2 regions of the Massilia violaceinigra genome follow, and region 1 is predicted to be linked to the other one. Evidence: riboswitches for the same ligand, from Rfam matches in the RefSeq annotation. Region 1 holds a riboswitch; the other holds the start of a gene.
What was found. Region 1 has a riboswitch for glycine ahead of gcvT (glycine cleavage system aminomethyltransferase GcvT). Riboswitches for the same ligand answer to the same signal wherever they lie in the genome.

Region 1 (6,694 bases):
CGAGTTGGCGATGCCCATGCCGGTCAGGTCGGTGATCATTTGCTGGAAGTTCAGGATCGCTTCCAGGCGGCCTTGCGAAATCTCCGGCTGGTAGGGCGTGTAGGCGGTGTACCAGGCCGGGTTTTCAAAGATATTGCGCAGGATGACGCCCGGCGTATGGCTGTTGAAGTAGCCCTGGCCGATCATCGACTTCATGACCTTGTTCTTGGCGGCCAGCGCCTTGAGTTTGCCCAGCGCAGCCTGTTCCGGCAACGGGTCGAAGAACTGGCCCAGTTCCAGCTTGCTCTTCTTGCGGATGTTGGCGGGCACGATGGCGTCGATCAGCGCCGCGCGCGATGGATAGCCGAGCGTGGCCAGCATGGCTGCCTGTTCGGCGGTGGACGGGCCGATATGGCGCGGGATGAACGAGTCGCGTGCTTCGAGTTGGGTCAGGCTGGTGCGGGTCATGGTAGTCGGGGCCGAAAAAGGACTGCCGCCGGCGCTGTCGGATACCCAGCACGGCGGCGAACTGAAAGGAAAAGGCCGCCGGCGGGCGGCGGCCGGGAATTTTATTCCGCGGTGGCTTTGCCGTAGGCGGCGGCGTCGAGCAGGCCGTTGATGGCGCCGGCGTCGCTTGGTTTGAGCTTGAACAGCCAGGCCGCGAAGGCGTCGGTGTTGATCGAGTCCGGCGCGTCGGCGACGGCATCGTTGACGGCGATGCACTCGCCCGACACCGGCGCATAGATGTCGCTGGCGGCCTTGACCGATTCGACCACGGCGGCGTCGTCGCCGGCGGTGAAGACCTTGCCCACTTTCGGCAGTTCGACGAAGACGATGTCGCCCAGCGCGTCCTGCGCATATTCGGTGATGCCGACGGTGAGGGTGCCGTCAGCTTCGGCACGCACCCATTCGTGGGACTCGGTGTATTTCAGGTCGGCTGGGATGTTCATAATGTTTGCTCCAAGAGGTCGCGGTCGATGTAAATACTACTAATTGGTGTGTGTTGCCCCGATCAGGCAGCGAGGATTTTACCGTTTCGCACGAACGGCAGCTTGACGACGCTGGCGGCCAGCTTTTTGTCGCGGATTTCGACGTGCACGGTGTCGCCCACGGCCACGCCCATCGGCACGCGCGCCAGGGCGATCGCTTCCTGCATGGTCGGGCTGAAGGTACCGCTGGTGATTTCGCCGGTGCTGCCGTCAGCGGCCACCACTTTCTGGTGCGCGCGCAGGATGCCGCCTTTTTCGCGCAGGATCAGGCCCACGAACTGAAAATTCTGGCCCATCGCTTTGAGCGCGGTCTTGCCGATGAAGTCGCGCTCGGCGAGCAGGTCGACGGTCCAGGCCAGGCCGGCGTCGAGCGGGTTGACCGTGTCGTCCATGTCCTGGCCGTACAGGTTCATGCCCGCTTCCAGGCGCAGCGTGTCGCGCGCGCCCAGGCCGGCCGGCTTGACGCCGGCGGCCACCAGCGCGTTCCACAGCGCATCGGCCTGGGAAGCGGGGAAGGCCAGCTCGAAGCCGTCTTCGCCGGTGTAGCCGGTGCGCGCCACCATCACTTCGCCGAAGGCGGTGTCCTTGACGATGACGGCGTTGAACGGTTTCAGGGGCTCGGAAGCGGCCTGGGTGGCCGGCAGCACCTGCCACACCCTGGCGCGCGCGTTCGGGCCCTGGACGGCGATCAGCGCCATCGGATCAATGCCGTCGCGGCGCTGGGTGATGGTCACGCCGCTCCTGGTGGCGTCGTTCTGGGCGCCGATCCAGGCCACGTCTTTTTCGGCGGTGCCGGCGTTGACGACCAGGCGGAACCAGGTCTCGCTGAAGAAGTAGACGATCAGGTCGTCGATGACGAAGCCTTGCGGATTGAGCATGCACGAATACAGGGCCTTGCCGGCCACCTGCAGCTTGTCGACGTTATTGGCCAGCAGGGAGCGCAGGAAAGGGCGGGCGTTCTCGCCTTCGATATCGACCACGCACATGTGCGACACATCGAACATGCCGACGTCGCCGCGCACGGCCTGGTGTTCTTCGATTTGCGAGCCGTAGTTGACGGGCATGTCCCAGCCGCCGAAATCGACCATCTTGGCGCCGGCGGCGCGGTGTGCGGAATTGAGCGGGGTCGCTTTAAGCGTCATGGAATCCTCAAGGCAGAGTGAATGGGGGTACGACGAGCAGACGTGGAGCGGCTCTTGCCGTCCCTGAATGCTTCGCGCCCCTCTGTCCTTGGTACCTGAGAGATAGCGGATGATGCTCCGCCTGCCCCTTCGGTGGGCCGCCGGCATGGTGCCGCGGCCGCTCTCCAGAGTTCAGCCGGGGGCGCTGTGCGCCGCCGACCCCTGACCGGTCCTTTTGCCTGAGAGTTTTTGGGTGATGCCCCTTCGGCGGCAGCGTGCGCTGCCCTCTCCCGATCAAGACTGTGGAGGATATGCCAGCAGGGCGCAACTGTCAACCTTGCAGGGATGTCCTTTAGGGGGCGCACGAATGAGCTACCCATGGAAAACCATGGTCCGCCCGATTTGTTAAAATAATTCATCTACTTTGCGAGCATACAGCCATGAGCGAAGAAAAAACGATCCAACAGACCGATGCCTGGTTCACCTTGTCGGGCGATGTGAACAGCGATATGGTGCACCGCGTGTTCGAGGCGGTGTCCGGCATGAGCGAGAACGGCGTCGAAACGGCGCACGTGCTGATCCAGTCGAATGGCGGCTACGTCAGCGACGGGCTTTGCCTGTACAACTTCCTGTCGAACTCGCCTGTCAAGTTCGTCATGTACAACGCCGGGGCGGTGGCGTCGATCGCCGTCATCCTGTTTCTGTCGGGCGCGCGGCGCTACGCCAGCGAGACGGCGCGCTTCATGGTGCACAAGTCGCATGCGACGGCATCGCCCGGCGCGCGTCCGGATGCGCTCAATATCATCGTCGAAGGCTTGCGGGCCGACGATGCGCGCACCGAATCGATTTTGCGCAAGCACATCGAGCTGCTGCCGGAGCAGTGGGCGATCCACCAGTATTCCGACCTGCACCTGACCGCGCGCGATGCCAAGATCGCCCGCATGATCAATGACGTGGCCGACTTTGCGCCGCCGAAGGGTGTTCATATTCGCAATATCTGAACCAGTGAACCAGCCGTCGTGACTGCTCGTGCCGGTCACGATGGCTGGTTGCGGCGCGCAGTCAAAAAAAGAGCCTGTCAACGGCGGGGCCGGTGCAGACTCTTTCTATTGCTTCCTGTTTAAATAGCGCATGGCGCCGCCCGGAAACCCGGCGACGCCTGCGTCATGCTAGCGATCAGCGTTTGTCGCCGCCGCTTTTGCTGCCGCTGCTGCTGCCGGAATTCGATCCGGACTGCTTGCTGCCCGAACCCGAACCGGACTGTTTCGACCCGCTGTCCTTGTCGTCATTCTTATGGCTTTGACGGCCGGCTTCCACGTGCTGCTCATGGGTTCCGCCCTGGGTGCCGCCGCCGGAGCGCGAACCGCTGCCGGAACCTTGCGAGCCCGATTGCTTGTTCGAGCTGGAACTATCGCTTTGCTTGTTGCCCTGACCGCTTTTCTGATTCGAGTTCATGTTCATTCCTTTTGAAAGTTTGAAAATGTCGTGCTCGCCGGTGATGCTGAAGAGGCGCTCTCTTCAGCGTTGCCGGTAACATCATCATGCGAGCCGCACCGTTGAAGAGGTATCGGAATTCACCTTGCACTCGTGTAGGAGTAGTTCCTATAGGATTGCAACTAATGCACGGAAGAAATCGCTTCGTGGCGCGCGCTTAGCGCGCGCTCAGTGGCGCGGCGGCGTCTGTCCGGCGCGTGCCGCCTCGACCGCGGCGTTGACGGCGAGGATGGTGGTCTGGAAGGCCACGGCGTCGATAATCCGGCTCAGCCGGGCCAGCCGTGCCGCCGCATCGCCCGCGCCCGCACCTGCGGTCCGTGGCGCGGGCAAGGCGCGCGCCGCGTTGCGCTCGCCGTGCATGGCGAGCCCGGCGCCGGACTGCGCGCTGCGCTCGATGGCACGCACGATCAGCCCGTTGCCCGCCACGGTCGACGCCGCCGCCCCAGGCTTGCGCCGCACCGGCGCGGGAGTCGCTAGCATCGCTGCCTTGAGCCACAACCCGAGCAGCACGGCCCCGGCCGCGTTGGCGCCTATGCAAAACCAGACCCACAGGCGAGCCCCGGCGTACTCGGCCTCGGCGCGCGCGGCGCTGTCGTCGGCCATGATGCCGGTCAAGGGACCCAAACGATCGCCTAAACTTTGGAACGCAGGTGCCGTTACCGCTTTCATCTGTTCAAGCTGACTCAGCAGTACAATGGACAGCCAGACGCCCAGCCCGACCAGGACGGCAAAGCCCAGACACAGGGTGAGCTTGAGATCGCGGCGGCGGATCGTTATCATGGCTAGTCCTCAAGAGGCAGGTTGCTGCGTGGAATTGTAATTATGTTAGAGAAACTTTTTATTTCGGGTTTGTTTTTCATCAACAGTCCAAATGACGACAATCGGCTTTTGCTTTAGGGAAAAGCAAGAATGGTTATGAAAATAAGGCGATTGAACAAAAAATAACGCTTTGTTTCAAATTTTCCCGTTGCCAGTCGGCAATAATGTGAGAGAATGTTTGTTATGGCAAAAGATCTCTAACCCCCCAACGAGCAGACAATGGCTCCACCTTCACCATCCGCCGCAGCAAGGAAGACTGGTCCGTCGCGCCACGAGCTGTTGGAGGCGCTGGTCGTGACCGTGACCAAGCATGCCAACGACCACTTGATGGCCGTGGCGACGCGTCTGGTTGCGGCGTTGCTGGATGTGACGGACCCAGCGCTCGATGCGCGCACTGTGTTTCAGCGGGTCAAGTCGGGGAATCTGCTAAAAAACAACACCTACGCCTTCTTTCATGTTGCTGCCGCCGGCATCGGGCGCGCCATGCGTGCCGAGGTCGACGTGCTGTTGCCGCCGCTGAAAAAATCCGCGATGGCTTTGCCCGCCGCGCTGGAACTGGTGCCCTACGAGGAAATGGACAGCCGCGTCGCCTTCGACGCCATCAGCCGTCCCTTCGAAATGCAGTATGCGACCCAGATCGCCACCCTCAATGTGCGCCTGGGCTTCCTGCTCGAACGCGATGTGCTGCGCATCAGCCAGAATCCCTTCCGTCCCGAAATGTTCCTGTCGGCCTTGCACCAGGCTTGGCGCGAGTTCGAGCCGGACGAGGAGGCCCACGGGCTGATCCTGCCGATGCTGCGCCCGTCGCTGCTGTTCGACTTCGCGCCGATGTACGACGCGCTGTGCGATCTGCTGATGAACAAGGGTGTCCAGCCCGGCTCGGTGGACGCCTTCAAGATCAAGAAAACCGAAAGCGCGGCCGCGGCCAAGAAAGCGCGCGCCAGCGGCCAGGCCGAACTGGCCAAGCAGCTGCGCCAGTTCCTGCGCGACGACGACGACGCGCCGGCGGCCGCGTCCGCCTTCGACATTCCGATGATTCCCGACCTGCCGGCCATGGCGCCATCGGCCGGCGGCTGGCGTCCGAGCGGCGCCGCCGCCTTCCAGGGCGCGCCGGGCGGCGACGCGGGCGAGGCCAGCGTGCCGGCCGCGCCATGGCATGGCGGCCCGGCGCACCAGGGCGGCGCGCCGGGGCAGGGCAGCCACGCCGCAGGCGGCTTCGCGCCGGCCCAGTTTGCGGGCGGCGGTATTGCCGCGGGCAGCTTCGGCCAGGTCATGGACGGCGGCCAGGTGATGGTTCCCGCTTCCCTGCTCGACGTGCTCAAGGGCTTGCAGGGCCGCATGCCGGAACAGTTCAGCAACGTGGCGCCGACCCCGGCCGAGGCGCAGGCGGGCAATGTATTTTATTTGCCGCGCTTGAAGGAAAGCATTCCAAAAGGATCACTGTCGCGCGGCGACGAAAGCACCATCGACCTGCTGTCGAAGATTTTCGAGACGGTCTTGCTCGATCCGAATATTCCGAAAGATTCGCGCGACCTGATCCAGTCGCTGCAGATTCCGGTGCTCAAGGCGGCGCTGGCCGACAAGAATTTCTTCTTCGAGGAAACGCACCCGGCGCGCCGCATGATCGACCTGATGTCGACCATGGGCCTGGAGCAGCGCTCCGGCCCGGACGATCCGCTGTTCCAGGTCATGCAGCGCGGCGTGGAGCGGGTCGGGCGCGACCAGGATGACGGCGGCGCGCCGGCCGATGTGTTTTCGGAAGTGGTGGCCGAGCTCGAAGAAACCATCAAGGCCGAGGAAACGGCGGCGGCGACCGCCATCGCGGCCCCGATCGCCGCCGCCCTGCGCCAGGAAAAAGTCACCGCCGCAACCCGTTCGGCCAGGAGCGCGGTCGCCGCCCGGGTCGGCAGCGGGCAAGTAGTGGCCATGCTGGAAACCTTTCTAGAAAACAAGTGGACCTCCGTCATGACGGTCGCCTACAGCGTCGAGGACGACAAGCCGGGCGCGGTCGGCAATGCCACCAAGACGATGGATGAGCTGATCTGGAGCGTCAAGCCGAAGATCACGCACGAACAGCGGCGCGACCTGATCGGCAAGCTGCCGAGTCTGCTGGCGACCCTGAACAAATGGTTGGACGTCATCAAGTGGCAAGATGCCGACCGTATCCAGTTCTTCGCCGACCTGGCGGAGTGCCACGCGTCAATAGTGCGCGCGCCGCTCGACATCACGCCGGAACGCCAGCTCGAAATCGCCGTTGAAGTTGCCCAGCAAGATGCGATGCGCCGGCTGGAA
Region 2 (6,694 bases), 3.5 Mb from region 1:
AGGCGCATTCCCGATCGACGCCGCCAGCAGCTCTTTTTCCGAAGCGCGGTTCAACCATTGCTGCACCAGCTTTTTCGGCCGGGTGCCCAGCGATTTACGGCCGGCCGCGCCGGAGCGGATGATCTGCACCACATTGCGCAGCATCTTGCCGTTATTGACGACCCGGCGAAACACCGGCGTCAATTCCGGCGCGCCCTTGGCGGCCAGCACGGCCGTCAGCAGCGCCGGCATATCCTTCATATAACCACGTTCGCGGCAGTAAATCGCCGTTTGCGCGATGAATCTGGTATCGACCTTTTCGCACAGCTCCATCACCGTCGCCAGCTGCGATTGCGCATTGACGTAGTACGTCGAATTGAGGCAACCGGTGGCCGCATACTGCGCCAGCTGGTGCCTCGGCGTCATGGTGTAAGCCGGAGCGCCTTCCGAATTAAGACCGTTGGCACGAGGGACAAAGATTCCCTTCAAGGTCTGGAACAACTGTGCGTTTGCCATTTTTACTTCCTCACTTATCTCGTTTGTATCTCCTCTATTGCAAATGCTGTGCCAGGTCTGCTGCCAGCCCAGCCACACCAGCGCAAGTCATTGATTTAAAAAAGATTATCAATTCACCAAACAAGAACACCAAGAAATGGACAAGCAGGCAACGCCGTGATAAATTATCCGATCAGATAAAACTTTATACGAATATGAAACAGAAACGCATCGTAGTCATCGGTTTCGTCGGCACCCAGCTCGACAGCGGCCAAGGCCCGGCCCGCTGGGAAAAGTGGCGTCCCAGCATCGCCATCACCCAGCACGAGGAATACATCGTCGACCGCTTCGAGATGCTCTTCAGCGGCAAATTCGGCCCGCTGGTGGACGCGGTCACGGCCGACATCGCCGCCGTCTCGCCCGAAACCACAGTCGTGCCGCACCACATTCCGATCAGCGACGCCTGGGATTTCGGCGAGGTCTACGGCGCCCTGTTCGACTTCGCCAAGACCTACCCCTTCGATCCGGATAACGAGGATTACTGGGTCCACATCACCACCGGCACCCACGTCGTGCAGATCTGCATGTTCCTGATGACCGAAGCGCGCTTCTTCCCCGGCCGCCTGCTGCAAAGCTCGCCGCCGCGGCGCCAGTCCAGCAAGGAGCCGGGCAGCTACGCGCTGATCGACCTCGACCTGTCGCGCTACGACCAGATCGCCCAGCGCTTTTCGCGCGAGCAAGCCGAAGGCGTGGCTTTCCTCAAGTCCGGCATCGCCACCCGCAACGCCCGTTTCAACACCATGATCGACGAGATCGAGCGCGTCGCCATCAAGTCGCGCGCACCCATGCTGCTGATGGGCCCGACCGGGGCAGGCAAATCGTTCCTCGCGCGCCGCGTGTACGAACTGAAGAAAACACGGCACCAGCTCGACGGCAAATTCATCGAGCTCAACTGCGCCACCCTTCACGGCGACGGCGCCGCGTCGACCCTGTTCGGCCACGTCAAAGGTTCCTTCACGGGCGCCGCCGCCGACCGCCCGGGCTTGCTGCGCAGCGCGCACAAGGGCTTGCTGTTCCTCGACGAAATCGGCGAACTGGGGCCCGATGAACAGGCAATGCTGCTCAAGGCCATCGAAGAAAAGCGCTTTCATCCGGTCGGCAGCGACAGCGAAGTGCAAAGCGACTTCCAGCTCATCGCCGGCACCAACCGCGATCTCGCCAGCGAAGTGGTGGCCGGGAGCTTCCGCGAAGACTTGTACGCCCGCATCAATTTGTGGACTTACGCCCTGCCCGGCCTGGTCGACCGGCCCGAAGACATCGAACCCAACCTGGTCTACCAGTTGAACCAGTTCAGCCAGGAGTACGGCCAGATGGTGCGCTTCAACAAGGAAGCGCGCGAGCGCTACATGCGCTTCGCGATGTCGCCCGAGGCGGTCTGGGCCGGCAACTTCCGTGACCTGTCGGCCTCGGTGACAAGGATGGCCACGCTGGCCGAAGCCGGCGGCATTTCGGACAGCATCGTCAGCGCCGAAGTGGCCAGATTGCAAAAACTGTGGCACCACTACACGCGCGCCCCAAGCGCGGCCGAGGTCAACCTGGCAGAACTGATGGGTGACGAGGCCGCCGCCGGCCTCGACCTGTTCGACGCCATGCAACTGGCCGCCGTGGTCAAGGTATGCCGCCATTCGGTCACCTTGTCGGACGCGGGGCGCAAGCTGTTTGCCGTCTCGCGCAGCGCCAAAAGCAAACCGAACGATGCCGACCGCCTGAAGAAATTCCTGGCGCGCTTTGCGCTCGAATGGGACCAGGTTTGCGGCAAATCGTAAAGCGAGCGCTCTGTCGGTATTGTCGAGGAAACAACACCTATCACTAAAAATGGTTGTATTGACGTCATTTTCTGCGGTATTCTGCATACATATGCTTATGGCATATTTAGCGCAATGCTAAGGCGTTATCGGGAGAGTCTGTCGGTTACAAGCTGGTCTTGTATGCCGACGGCGCCGAAGGAGCAACCGCCCCGGAATCTCTCAGGCAAAAGGACCGATAACCCATTTGAACTCTGAAGAGCCACCGGAAGTCGTCATCCGGTGCACCGAAGGAGCAAACCGGCCACGCATCGCGCGTTGCCGGTGAATCTCTCAGGTCCAGCACAGAGGGGGTAACCGACGCGCACCAGCGCGCGGACTCCCTATCTGACGTTTCTGGAACCCGGACGACACATGAAAACCATTGCAGTAATTGGCGGCGGCATCACCGGCGTCACGACCGCTTACGCCCTGGCGAAACGTGGCTTTGCCACGACGCTGCTGGAAAAACATCGCTACGCGGCGATGGAAACCTCGTTTGCCAACGGCGGCCAGCTGTCGGCCTCCAACGCGGAAGTGTGGAACCACCGCTCCACCATGCTCAAGGGCCTGAAGTGGATGTTCCGGCGCGACGCGCCGCTGCTGGTCAACCCCAAACCGAGCTGGCACAAGCTGTCGTGGTTCGCCGAATTTGCCGCCGCCATTCCCCACTACCGCCGCAACACGGTCGAAACGGCGCGCCTGGCGATTGCCGCGCGCGAGCACCTGTTTGCGTGGGCCGAGGCGGAGAACATCGACTTCGACGTCAAGCGCGAAGGCATCCTGCACATCTACCGCGACAAGGCCGGCTTCGAGCACGCCGCCACGGTCAGCAAGATGCTGGCCGCCGGCGGCCTCGCGCGCCGCGCGGTGACCCCAAGCGAAATGCGCGGCATCGAACCAACCCTGGCGGGCGACTACTACGGCGGCTTTTTCACCGACAGCGACGCCACCGGCGACATCCACAAATTCACCACCGGTCTTGCCGCCGCCGCCCGCCGCAACGGCGTGGACTGCCGCTATGGCATGCAGATCGGCGCCGTGCGCACCGACGGCCGCCACGCCCACGTCACTCTGGGCGACGGCGAGCGCACCCAGACCGAGACCTACGACGGCGTCGTCATCTGCGCCGGCACCGCCAGCCGCGCCCTGGCCGCGAGCCTGGGCGACCGGGTCAACATCTACCCGGTGAAAGGCTACTCGATCACGGTCAACCTGCCCGATGCCGCCAGCCAGGCCGCGGCGCCCACCGTCAGCCTGCTCGACGACGCCACCAAGCTGGTGACCAGCCGCCTGGGGACGGATCGCTTCCGCGTGGCCGGCACGGCCGAATTCAACGGCTTTAACCGCGACATCCGCGACGACCGGATTCGCCCTCTGATCGACTGGGTGCACGAATGCTTCCCGGGCGTGAACACGCGCAGCGTGATTCCGTGGGCCGGCTTGCGGCCAATGATGCCGACCATGCTGCCGCGCGTCGGCCGCGGCAAATCGCCCTGCGTCTTCTACAACACTGGGCACGGGCATCTGGGCTGGACCCTGTCGGCCGTCACCGCCGACATGATCGGCGACCTGATGCACCGTTCCCTCGATTTTCCAACGCACTGACGACGTGCGTTGACACTGGTGTCCGGCATGCGTGAATGCCCTTGTTGTTGCAGCACTCACCCCGTTTGGACAGGCGGGGTTCTTGTATCAATCTATGTGAGGAGAAGTCAATAATGCAAACAAAAATGCTCTCAGCCCGCACCATGCTCGCCGCCCTGCTGTGCGGCGCCAGCCTGGCCCTGGCCGGCGCGCCAGCAATGGCCCAGTCGGATGGAACCAGCACCTTTAAAGCGGTGCCAAAGCGCGCCGCCGCGGCGGCGCAAGCTGCGGCCCAACGCGACTTCGCCCAGTTCGTCACAGGCCAGCTGCAGACGCGTGGCACCAGCGGCACGCCGGTCGACTTCCCGCTTGAAATCAACGACATGCATGATCTGAAGGACGCGAAAATCGGCTACGGCTTCCCGGTTTACACGATCGATCCGAAAGAACTGCTGGCAGGGCGCGGCAGCATGAAGCAGATGGCCAAGGCCACCGGCCAGTGGCGCTTCGTGATTCTGCTGAACCAGCGTCCGATCGGCATGGCGACGGTAGAGCTCAACAACGGAAACTACGAAACGGTCGCCTATGGCGCCGCCGTGCTGGCCAAGGATGTGGATGCCTCGATGGGCTACTACGGCGACGCGGAGCGCAGCAATGTGCGCTTCGTGCGCATCTACCAGGCGCGCTCGGACCTGCTCGAAGTGGTTGGCCGCGAAGATGGCCGCACCCGCTACGCGCCACTGCATTCGGCGCGCGAATCGCTGCTGATGCAGCAGCGTTCCGTCAAGGAAGGCAAGGCCAGCGAAGCGCTGATGGAAGAGGCAGACATCCTGCAGCCGCTGCGCAGCGTGGTCAAGCAAACCATGGACGCCTCGAAGTAAGCCCGGCATCGGCTACACCATCCTTAGAACGAATCAGGAGATAACATGAATACAAATATCAAAAAGCTCGTCGTCGGTGCTTCGCTTTTACTGGCGCTGCCAGCAGCCATGGCACAATGGCGCACGCTCGCCGTTCCGCTGACGACCCAGGAACACAGCCAGTGGTGCTGGTCCGCCTCGAGCAAGGCGATCCTGAACTTCTACAAGAAGACACCGAGCCAGTGCCAGATCGTGAACTGGGCGTTCGGGTTGAACTACGCCTGCGGGAACACCTACTTCAACTGGAACAGCTACGCCAACCAGCCGAACAATATGTACGGCTCCAACGGTAGCGTGCAAAACATCCTGAAAGCATGGGGCGTGGCAAACGGCGCGTACAGCGTGGCGTCGTCGTGGAGCAGCGTGGTGTATGACATCAACGCCAACCGCCCATTCGTGATCCGCTACGGTTGGAGCAACGGCGGCGGCCACATCATGGTGGGGCGCGGCTACGCGACGACCAATGGCGTGAACTACGTGTACATCATGGACCCGTGGCCGGGTGAAGGGCAGACCTACCGCACCTACAACTCCGCCGTATCGGCATCCGATCACCGCTGGACGCATACCCAGCGCATGAGCATCAACGGGCCGATCTAACCGGTCTGCATTGCAAAACCGGGGCTCAGGTGCCCCGGTTTTTTTGCAAGTATCTCCATCCACAAGTGCTTGACCCTCTCGCTACGTGACGGTTTACCATCTTGAAAATGGAGAAACCGGCATGCTACTGAAAATAGGACAACTGGCACGGCGCAGCGGCTTGAGCGTGCGCGCCCTGCGCCATTACGACGATATCGCCTTGCTGACACCGTCGGCCCGGTCCGACAACGGCTACCGCCTGTACGATAGTGCGGACGTCGCCCGCCTGTATCGCATCCAGGCGCTGCGCCGTCTCGACCTGTCGCTGACGCAAATCCAGGCCATGCTGGCCGATGGCGGCGCCAGCCTGCCCCAAGTGGTGGAGCAGCAGATCGCGTCGCTCGAACGCCAGATCGCACAAGCATCGGCCCTGCACGGCCATTTGCGCGACTTGCAGGCGCAGCTCGCCGAACGTCATGAACCATCGATGGACAACTGGCTGGCCGCCCTCGAACGCATGGCCGCCAGCGCGCGCTATTTCACCGACGCCGAACTGCACACACTGACAACGCGGCGCCAGCAACGCAACGGCGGCAACGCGCACTTGACCTCCACGCTGCACGATCTCATGGGCCGGGGTGTTAAACCGGACAGTCTTGAAGCGGGCGCGCTCGCGCAATGCTGGATCGCCGCCCTGCTCGACGACGTGGGCGGCGACGAGGCCATGCTGATGAAGCTCTACGCCATGAACTGGAACGAACCCACCCTGCATATGCTCAGTGGCGTCGACCGCACGGCGATGCAGTTCATCTCGCACGCCATGGCGCACCGGCGCCTGGCCATCTACGCCGCCTACTGCAGCGAAGCCGAAATGGTTCTGCTGCGCCAGCACTACGTCAAGCAAACCGACGCCTGGCCCATTCTCATCTGCGCCGTGCGCGAGCACCTGGCACAAGACACGCCGCCCGACAGCGCCGACGTGCAAGCGCTGGCACGCCAGTGGCAGGCGCTGTCGCTGGCCAAGGCGGCGGGCGACCCCGCGCTCCAGGCCAAACTGCGTCACGCCTTCGAGCAGGAGTCCGAACTGCGCATCGGTTCCGGCATCGATGCGCCGCTGATCGCTTATGTCCGCGCTGCCGTGCAAAGTCTCTGAACTCACCAAGGAATCACCATGTCAGGCCATTTCTTTAGCGGGAACTACGCTCCCCTGGACACCGAATGCGACATCGACGCCCTGCCGGTCCATGGCGCGCTGCCGCCGCAACTGCGCGGTGCGCTCTACCGCGTCGG

Region 2: it holds a riboswitch for glycine, as region 1 does, so the genes downstream of both, CR152_RS06120 (D-amino acid dehydrogenase) here and gcvT (glycine cleavage system aminomethyltransferase GcvT) in region 1, are expected to answer to the same signal.

The regions. Positions count from the first base shown of each region.
Region 1 is NZ_CP024608.1:4,823,558-4,830,251, forward strand. Features, by position in the region: gene gcvP (aminomethyl-transferring glycine dehydrogenase) at 1-447, opposite strand, end outside; gene gcvH (glycine cleavage system protein GcvH) at 549-929, opposite strand; gene gcvT (glycine cleavage system aminomethyltransferase GcvT) at 992-2,110, opposite strand; glycine riboswitch at 2,183-2,288, opposite strand; glycine riboswitch at 2,307-2,392, opposite strand; gene CR152_RS21125 (ATP-dependent Clp protease proteolytic subunit) at 2,530-3,090, shown strand; gene CR152_RS21130 (hypothetical protein) at 3,266-3,544, opposite strand; gene CR152_RS21135 (methyl-accepting chemotaxis protein) at 3,752-4,363, opposite strand; gene CR152_RS21140 (DUF1631 family protein) at 4,622-6,694, shown strand, end outside.
Region 2 is NZ_CP024608.1:1,340,176-1,346,869, reverse strand. Features, by position in the region: gene CR152_RS06130 (vWA domain-containing protein) at 1-495, opposite strand, end outside; gene rtcR (RNA repair transcriptional activator RtcR) at 690-2,300, shown strand; glycine riboswitch at 2,420-2,527, shown strand; glycine riboswitch at 2,528-2,637, shown strand; gene CR152_RS06120 (D-amino acid dehydrogenase) at 2,694-3,926, shown strand; gene CR152_RS06115 (hypothetical protein) at 4,052-4,786, shown strand; gene CR152_RS06110 (C39 family peptidase) at 4,832-5,425, shown strand; gene CR152_RS06105 (MerR family transcriptional regulator) at 5,547-6,557, shown strand; gene CR152_RS06100 (carotenoid oxygenase family protein) at 6,576-6,694, shown strand, end outside.